One region of the Brevibacterium sp. 50QC2O2 genome, then DNA from elsewhere that is predicted to be linked to it. Evidence: predicted binding sites of a transcription regulator. Region 1 holds the regulator's gene; the other holds the start of a gene.
What was found. Region 1 encodes HrcA, which represses chaperone genes, less so after heat shock. Its sites were predicted from a motif close to TTNGCACTCGNNNNNNNCGAGTGCNAA; they were not measured.
Positions count from the first base shown of each region.

Region 2: groES (co-chaperone GroES) is a predicted target of HrcA. The motif match lies at 1,526-1,552, and genes of this name have one in related genera.

Region 1 covers NZ_JANIJZ010000006.1:189,939-194,356, forward strand. The annotation lists gene hemW (radical SAM family heme chaperone HemW) at 1-127, shown strand, start outside; gene NQ038_RS07225 (DUF4870 domain-containing protein) at 225-794, opposite strand; gene NQ038_RS07230 (DUF3097 domain-containing protein) at 938-1,855, opposite strand; gene hrcA (heat-inducible transcriptional repressor HrcA) at 2,018-3,028, shown strand; gene dnaJ (molecular chaperone DnaJ) at 3,077-4,210, shown strand; gene NQ038_RS07245 (16S rRNA (uracil(1498)-N(3))-methyltransferase) at 4,220-4,418, shown strand, end outside.
Region 2 covers NZ_JANIJZ010000003.1:237,050-241,467, forward strand. The annotation lists gene metG (methionine--tRNA ligase) at 1-421, shown strand, start outside; gene NQ038_RS04185 (TatD family hydrolase) at 428-1,477, shown strand; gene groES (co-chaperone GroES) at 1,774-2,067, shown strand; gene groL (chaperonin GroEL) at 2,129-3,721, shown strand; gene NQ038_RS04200 (diaminopimelate decarboxylase) at 3,898-4,418, shown strand, end outside.

The sequences.
Region 1 (4,418 bases):
GGCGTACCTGAACCGGTTCGAGCGGATGGGTCTGTTGGAGGACGATCCGATCTGGTTCGCGCCCACTGTCTCCGGGCGCCTGATGGCCGACTACATGGTCAGGGAATTGAGCGATCTGCTGATCTGAACGCCATGCGGCGGCCCCGGCACAGAACACCGAGGGCCCCGGAGTGATTACTCCGGGGCCCTCGGTTGCGCAGGTGCGGCTCACACTCGCGGTGCGTTCACTTGATGAACTGGATGGTCATGGGGTAACGGTATCCCTGGCCCTTGTTGGCGGCAACAGCCTGCAGAATGCCGAAGACGATCTGCACGATTGCTGTTGCGAAGTAGAGAATCCCACCGATGCCGAATGTGACCACTGTGATGATGGAGATTGCAGCATTGGCAATGACAATGGTGATCCCGAAATTCAGCGCCTGCCTGCTGTGTTCCCTGACGAATGCTGACTCATCTTTCTTTACAAGGAAGAGGATGAGGGGCACGATCCAGCCGGTCAACAATTGTCCGATCCCAACCCACAGGCTTGTGGTGCGATCGTTCGGGCTGGCCCGCCAGAAGGCCTCGGAGCCCTCGCCGTAGACGCCCTCGGGCAACTGGGTCGAGGCCTGCGGGCCGGTGAAGGGCTGCTGGCCCGGCTGGTAGTAGGACTGGGCGCCGGGCTGTCCATAGCCCGGCTGGCCGTAGTTCTGTTGCGGATTCTGGGCGTAATCCGGGTTCTGCCCGTATCCCTGTCCGTAGTTCTGTCCGAGAGCGTTCTGCTCGGGCTGTTCGTTGTGGGGGTCCTGACTCATGGTCTTCCTCCTCGAATCGGCTGCGGGACGGTGTCGTACTGAGCACACCCTACCCGGCGCACCACGCCGGGTACCACATGGGGTTTGGCAAATCCGGCGCTACGAGTGCTATTCAAAGCCTTTTCCAAGGTCGGGGCGCGTGTTCAGGAGTGCCCGACTGTGACGAAGTCGATGAGTTCCTCGACCCGGCCGGACAGCGCGGGATCGACATCTCCCATGGTGCTCACACTGCGCAGGATCCTCGCCCAGGCCCTGGCCGTATCGCGGTGGTCGGCGTGGGGCCAGCCGATCCGGGCCAGGGTGCCCAGTTTCCAGTCCTCGCCCCTGGGGACCTCGGGCCAGGCCCGGATGCCGACCACCGCGGGTTTGACGGCGGCCCAGATGTCGATGAACGGGTGACCGATGATGTGGACGCTGCCGGAGTAGGCGCGGTGGGACATGACCTCGGCGGCGATTCTGGACTCCTTCGAGCCGCTGACCACGTGGTCGGCCAGCACTCCGACCCGGTGCTGCGCATCGGGCCGGAACTCGGCGAGCCGCTCGGCGAGCACGTCGAGGCCGCCCAGGGGTTCGACGACCACGCCCTCATAGCGCAGGTCCTCGCCCCAGATCTTCTCCACCAGTTCGGCATCGTGCTTTCCCTCGACCCAGATCCGGCTGGGCCTGGCCACACGGGCGGGGCTCTCGGGTACTGCGATCGACCCGGAGGCGGTCCGCCCCGGAGGGGGCCCCGCCTGGGTCCGGCGCGCTCCCGGTGCGCCATCGGCACCGATCCTGTATTCGGGTCCCCTGTGCTTGGGCCGGGTTAATTCGACCGGACGGCCGTCGATCCAGAAGCCTGCGCCCAGTTCGAAGGCGCGCCGCGTGCCCATGCGGTCCTCGAGCACCACGGAGAAGCCCCCGGGGGCTTTCTGCACCTGCAGTATCGCGCCGACGAAACCGGTGGCGACCTCCTCGACGACCAGGCCGGGGTCGGCGGGCACCTTTTGGGAACTCGGCCTGCGGTGGGCGCTGCGGCCTCCGGAGAGCACATCGCGGCCATAGGGATCGGTGAATGTCACCCCACCAATCTAGCTCGGTTCCCCGTTCGGGTGTGGGAGCCACCCGATGTGAGCGACGATATTTTGGCCCGCAGGGTCCGCGGCGTAGAATTGGCACTCCGGGTGTTCGAGTGCCAATGTGGGGGACGCAGCCGCCGACACCGTGTCAGTTGAGGAGGGGCCGTGAACGACGACCGCAGGAATCGGGTATTGCGGGCGATCATCGAGGACTACGTGGCGACCAATGAACCGGTGGGCTCGAAGGCGCTGGTGGACCGGCACGGGTTGAGGGTGTCCCCGGCCACTATTCGCAATGACATGGCAGCGCTCGAACAGGACGGTCTGATCGCCCAGCCCCACACCTCGGCCGGCCGGATTCCCACCGATAAGGGCTACCGCGTGTTCGTCGACAGACTCGACGACGTCAAGCCCCTGTCGACGGCCGAACGCCGTGCCATCTCCCGGGTTCTCCAGGCACCGGTCGACATCGACGATATGCTCGAGCGCACCGTTCGGCTGCTCTCGGGGCTGACCCACCAGGTCGCGCTCGTCCAGTACCCGACGGCCTCGCAGACCCGGGTGCGCCACGTCGAACTGGTCGAATTGACTCCGGGCCGCCTGCTGGCGGTCCTCATCACGGATTCCGGCCAGGTCGAACAGCGCGTGGTCGACTTGGGCGATGACGTGGTGCCGGTGGATCCCACGGCTCTGCGCGATGGTGTCAATCGGGCGCTGCGCGGGGTCCGGCTGGCCCGGATCGACACAGCCCTGGACGACCTCCAGGTGCCCGCCGAGCACGCAGCGGCCGGCGCCCGGCTCGCCGAGGTGCTCAAGGACCTGGCCCGACTCGGCAGGCAGGACCGTCTGTTGATGGCGGGCACCGCCAACCTGGCGCGCGCCGGCGGCGAGTTCTTCTCGCAGATCGCCCCGCTGCTCGACGCCTTCGAGGAGCAGGTCGTGCTCCTGCGGCTGCTGTCCTCGATGGCCCAGGATTCCGAACCCGTGGCGGTGCGGATCGGTCATGAGAACGACCTGGAGTCCTTCTCCTCGACCTCCGTGATCGCCAGTCCCTATGGGGGGCCGGAAGCCGGGGCCAGGCTGGCGGTGCTCGGCCCCACCAGAATGGATTACCCGACCACGATGGCCGCGGTGCGCGCGGTCGCCAAGTACGTATCCGTGATCCTGTCCGACTAGGCGGGCGCGGAGACAAGCATCCGATACGACTCAAGACGAAGGAAACACGTGAGCGATCACTATGAGACCTTGGGCGTGGCGCGCGACGCGGCGCCCGAGGAGATCAAGAAGGCCTACCGGAAGTTGGCGCGCAAGCTCCACCCGGACGTCAACCCCGGACACGAAGAGGAGTTCAAACAGGTCTCCGTGGCCTACGAGGTGCTCTCCGATCCGGTCAAGCGCAGCAACTACGATAACGGCGGTGGCGAGTACGGCCAGGCGGCCGGTGGTTTCGGCGGCGCCGGCTTCGGGGGCTTCGGCGATATCTTCGAGACCTTCTTCGGTGGGGGAGCAGGAGCCGGCCGTGGCCCGATCCCGCGCGCGCAGCGCGGTCAGGACGCCCTGGTCGACCTGCAGATCGACCTGCGCACCGCGGTGTTCGGGGGGACCGAGGAACTGTCGATTTCGACCGCGGCCCGGTGCGAGACCTGCGACGGCTCCGGCTGCCGCCCCGGTACCGACTACGACACCTGCTCGCTGTGCCACGGGCAGGGCTCCGTGCGCCAGACGACCCGCACCCTGCTGGGCAATATGGTGACGAACCAGCCGTGCTCGAACTGCCAGGGTTTCGGCACCGTGATCCCCGATCCGTGCAATTCCTGCCATGGCGAGGGCCGTGTGCGCACCGAGCGCACGCTCAGCGTCAAGATCCCCGGTGGAGTCCGCGAGGGCACCCGGATCCTGTTGACCGGGCAGGGCGAGGTCGGGCCATGGGGCGGCCCCGCGGCGGATCTGCACCTGGAGGTCGCCGTCGCCGAGGACCCCGTGTTCAGCCGTGATGGCGATAATCTGCGCGCTACCCTGCGGGTGCCGATGACGGCAGCGGCCCTGGGCACAAGCGTCACGGTGGACACCTTCGACGGGCCGCGCGAGGTCGACATCGAGGCCGGCACCCAATCGGGCACGCAGACCCGGCTGGCCGGCCTGGGCGCAACCCGGCTGCGCCGTAACAGCCGCGGCGATCTGGTCCTGACGATTCTGGTGCAGACTCCGCAGAAGGTCACCGAGGAACAGCGGGAGCTGCTCGAGCGCCTCGCCGGAATGCGCGGCGAGCACGATGCCTCCGGCCTGGTCGATGCCAGTGCCGAGAAGCACGCCAAGGGCCCCTTCTCCCGCCTGCGCGACAAGTTCGCCGGACGCTGAGGCGCGCACATGACAGCTCCCGTTTTCCTGTCGACCTTCGCCCAGCCGGGCGCCGTCGGCGATCTGCTGGGTTTCGGCCCGGAAGTGGCCGGCCATGCCGTGCGCGTGCGCAAACTCGGCCCCGGCGCTGAGGTGGACATCATCGACGGCGCCGGTCTGCGGTTGAGCGGAGTCATCGAGACCGCGAGCCCGGAGGCACTGAGCCTGC
Region 2 (4,418 bases), on a different contig from region 1:
CGGCTTCGTCGCAACCCAGGAGCTCAACCGCTATGTCGAGGTCCTGTGGAAGGTGCTCGAGGAGGCCAACCGCTACTTCAGCGCGCAGGAGCCCTGGAAGCTCAAGAAGACCGATCCGGCCCGGATGGCCACGGTCCTCTACACCACGATCGAGGTCGTGCGCCGGGTCTCCATCCTGGTCCAGCCGGTGATGCCGGAGTCCGCGGGCAAGGTCCTGGACCTGCTGGGCGTGCCGGCCGTCGGTTCGGCCGGTGGCCGCGATGACAACGAGGCAGGCCATGCGCGCAGCTTCGCCGCACTGGCCACGCCGCTGGCCGCGGGCGTCGAACTGCCCAAGCCCGCCGGCGTGTTCCCGCGCTACGAGGCGCCCAAGGACGACGCCGCGGCCGGTTCGGCCGGCGGGCAGAAGCAGGGGGCCTGAGCTCAGGTGGCATCGCGAGGCGCCGGCGTCTACCCGCCGATTCCCGTCCCCCTGGCTGCTCCCGCAGTCGACACGCACACCCACCTGGATCTGGGCCTGGGGGTGCGCGGGCCGATCAAGGCCGGGGAGCCGGCCCCCGAGGTCGATCCGGCCGATGACGGCGCCGAGGGTCCCGGGCAGGAGGGCACGGGCTTCCCGCCGCTGAGCTTCTTCCACGACGCCGCGCAGACGGCGGGGATCACGCGGATCGTGCAGATCGGCTGTGAGATGTCATCGGCCCGCTTCACTGCGGACCTGGTGGCCAGGGCCGCGGCGGGCGATGAGCCGGGGGTGCGCCCGGACTGGATGCTCGGCGGGGCGGCGATCCATCCGAACGAGGCCCCGCGCCTGGCCGCGGTCGGGCTGCTCTACGACTCGCTGGCGGAGATCGAGGCGCTGCTGGCCTCGCACTCGCGGATGCGCGTGGTGGGGGAGACCGGCATGGACTTCTTCCAGACGGAGGATGCGGCCGGCCGGCGGATCCAGGAGGAGTCCTTCCGCGCCCACATCGAGATCGCCAAGCGCCTGGGCCTGGCCCTGCAGATCCACGACCGGAACTCCCATGCGGATGTGCTGCGGATACTGGCCGATGCCGGGGCCCCGGACGTGACGATCTTCCACTGCTTCTCCGGCGACGAGGCGATGGCCAGGGAATGCGCGCGGCGCGGCTACCTCATGTCGTTCTCTGGCAACATCACGTTCAAGAACGCACACGATTTGCGGGCGGCTGCGGCCGCCGTGCCCGATGAGCTGCTGCTGACCGAGACTGACGCGCCATTCCTCACCCCGCATCCGCACCGCGGCAAGCCGGGCGGTTCCTACCTGGTCCCCTTGACGGTGCGCAAGCTGGCCGAGGTCCGGTTGGGCGCGGAGTTCCCGCCGCCGGCGCGCAAGCCGGCACAGCCCGGTCAACCCGGTCCTACCGCGACCCCGGAGAACGTGGCCAAGGAGGCCGAGGTGGCGAACCTGGTGACCGCCAACGCCGAACGCGCCCTGGGCGGCTGGGCCCTGGCCTGAGAGTCGGCTGCCCGTCAGCTGTGGGCGCAAGACGAATCGTGTCGAGATCTGGCACTCGAGTTGCATGAGTGCCAAGTCAGTCATAAAGTCGGAGTTAGCACACGAGCTCCGTGAGTGCTAAGTGGGATTCCACAGCACATCGGACCCGTCGGCACCCGCACAATCGCACCGTTCGGCACCCGCGACGACGAACGGACCCGCGGCGCGGAGGCCTCGGCGTCCGACTCCGGGTCCCGCGTCGAACCACGGCCGCCCAGGCGGCCCACCACCTTATGAACATGAAGGAGTGTCCGAACATGTCGGTTAACATCAAGCCGCTCGAGGATCGGATCGTCATCCGCCAGCTCGAGGCCGAGCAGACCACAGCCTCCGGTCTGGTCATCCCCGACACCGCCAAGGAAAAGCCCCAGGAGGGCGAGGTCGTGGCAGTGGGCCCCGGCCGCGTCGCCGACAATGGCAACCGCATCGCCCTGGACGTCGCCGAGGGCGACAAGGTCATCTACTCGAAGTACGGCGGCACCGAGGTCAAGTTCGGTGGCGAGGAGTACCTGGTGCTCTCGGCCCGCGACGTGCTCGCGGTCATCGGCTGAGCCCGCTTCCACTGACCTACGTTTAACGACGTAAACGACAAGCAGAAGAGGAAGTTAGGCAATGCCGAAGACTCTGCAGTTTGACGACGCAGCCCGTGCCGCACTGGAACGGGGCGTCGATGTCCTGGCGAACACCGTCAAGGTCACGCTGGGCCCCAAGGGCCGCAACGTCGTCCTGGACAAGGCGTGGGGCGCACCCACGATCACCAACGACGGTGTGACCATCGCCCGCGAGGTCGAACTGGACGACCCGTACGAGAACCTGGGCGCGCAGCTGGCCAAGGAAGTCGCCACCAAGACCAATGATGTCGCAGGCGACGGCACCACGACGGCCACCGTGCTGGCCCAGGCACTGGTCCACGAGGGCCTGCGCAACGTCACCGCAGGCGGCGCACCCGGCCAGCTCAAGGCCGGGATCGAGAAGGCCGTGGACGCGGTCGAGGCCCGCCTGCGCGAGAACGCCCGCGACGTCAACGGCTCGCAGGAGATCGCCCACGTGGCGGCTCTGTCCGCCCAGTCGGCCGAAATCGGCGAACTCATCGCCAAGGCCTTCGACGTCGTCGGCAAGGACGGCGTCATCACGATCGACGAGTCCCAGGCCTCGACGACCGAACTCGAAGTCACCGAGGGCATGCAGTTCGACAAGGGCTACCTGTCGCCGTACTTCGTGACCGACGCCGACCGCCAGGAAGCAGTCCTAAGCGATCCGCTGATCCTGATCAACCAGGGCAAGATCTCCAACATCCAGGAGCTGCTGCCCGTCCTGGAGAAGGTCCAGCAGGCCGGCAAGCCGCTGCTGATCATCGCCGAGGACGTCGAGGGCGAGGCCCTGTCGACCCTGGTGGTCAACAAGATCCGCGGCATCCTCAATGTCGCAGCCGTCAAGGCACCGGGCTTCGGCGACCGCCGCAAGGCGATCCTGGAGGACCTAGCCGTCCTGACCGGTGGCGAGGTCATCACCGCGGATATGGGCATGAAGCTCGATCAGGTGACGGTTGACCAGCTGGGCACCGCCCGCACCGTGACGATCACGAAGGACAACACCACCGTCGTCGACGGCGCCGGTGACGAGTCCGCAGTGGCCGGCCGGGTGGCGCAGATCCGCGCCGAGGTCGAGAACACCGACTCCGAATGGGACAAGGAGAAGCTCCAGGAGCGCCTGGCCAAGCTCTCCGGCGGTGTCGCCGTCATCAAGGTCGGCGCCGCGACCGAGGTCGAGCTCAAGGAACGCAAGCACCGTGTGGAGGACGCAGTGTCCGCCACCCGCGCTGCGATCGAAGAGGGCATCGTGGCAGGCGGCGGTTCCGCTCTGGTGCAGGCCGCACAGGTTCTGGCCGGTGACGAACTGGGCCTGACCGGCGACGCTGCGACCGGTGTCGACATCGTCCGCCGCGCCGTGGTCCAGCCGCTGCGCCAGATCGCTGCCAACGCCGGACAGGACGGTTCGGTCGTCGTGTCCAAAGTCGCCGAACTCGACCTGGGACAGGGCTACAACGCCGCTACCGACACCTACGGCGATCTGATCGCCCAGGGCATCATCGACCCGGTGAAGGTGACGCGTTCGGCTCTGCGCAACGCGTCCTCGATCGCGGCCCTGGTGCTGACGACCGAGACGCTGGTCGTGGAGAAAAAGGAGGAAGAGGACGACAAGTGAGTCGTAGCCTCTGAACCCCGTTCGGCCGTTCGCGGTCGGACTCCCGCCGAGGCCGTGCCCGGGTGACGGAATCCGTCACCCGGGCACGGCCTCGGCGTATATCATGTGAGCGTCACGAAAGGTCTGGTGAACAGACCTTCATATACGCTCGCACACCTCCGGGGGAATCACCTGATATGGCCACGGCACTTCACGCACGCAATGCGGCGATCAAATCGTTGGCGGACAACTCGATGCTCGGCCAGGACCAGCAGCTGGCCGGCATTCTCAATCTGGATGTGATCGAGGCCAGGATCGCCGATCTGAACAATGCGTTCGCAGGCGTTGACTCCGCTCTGCACACCGTGGCGTGCAAGGCCGTGACCATCATCCCCGTGCTGCGCTTCCTGGCCGAGCGGGGGATGGGCTGCGAGGTCGCGAGCCCCGGCGAATTCGCCATGGCCAAGGCCGCCGGTTTCGCCCCGGAGAAGATCGTGGTGGACTCCCCGGCGAAGACCCGGGCGGAACTGCGCGAGGCCCTGGAATTGGGCGCCTCGCTCAACATCGACTCGTACCAGGAAATGGGCCGGGTCGCGGCTCTGCGCGATGAACTGGCCGAATCCGGGGTGGGGCCGACGACCAGCCACATCGGCGTGCGCGTCAACCCCGTGGTGGGGGCCGGGTCGATCGGCCAGATGTCCACGGCGACGACCACCAC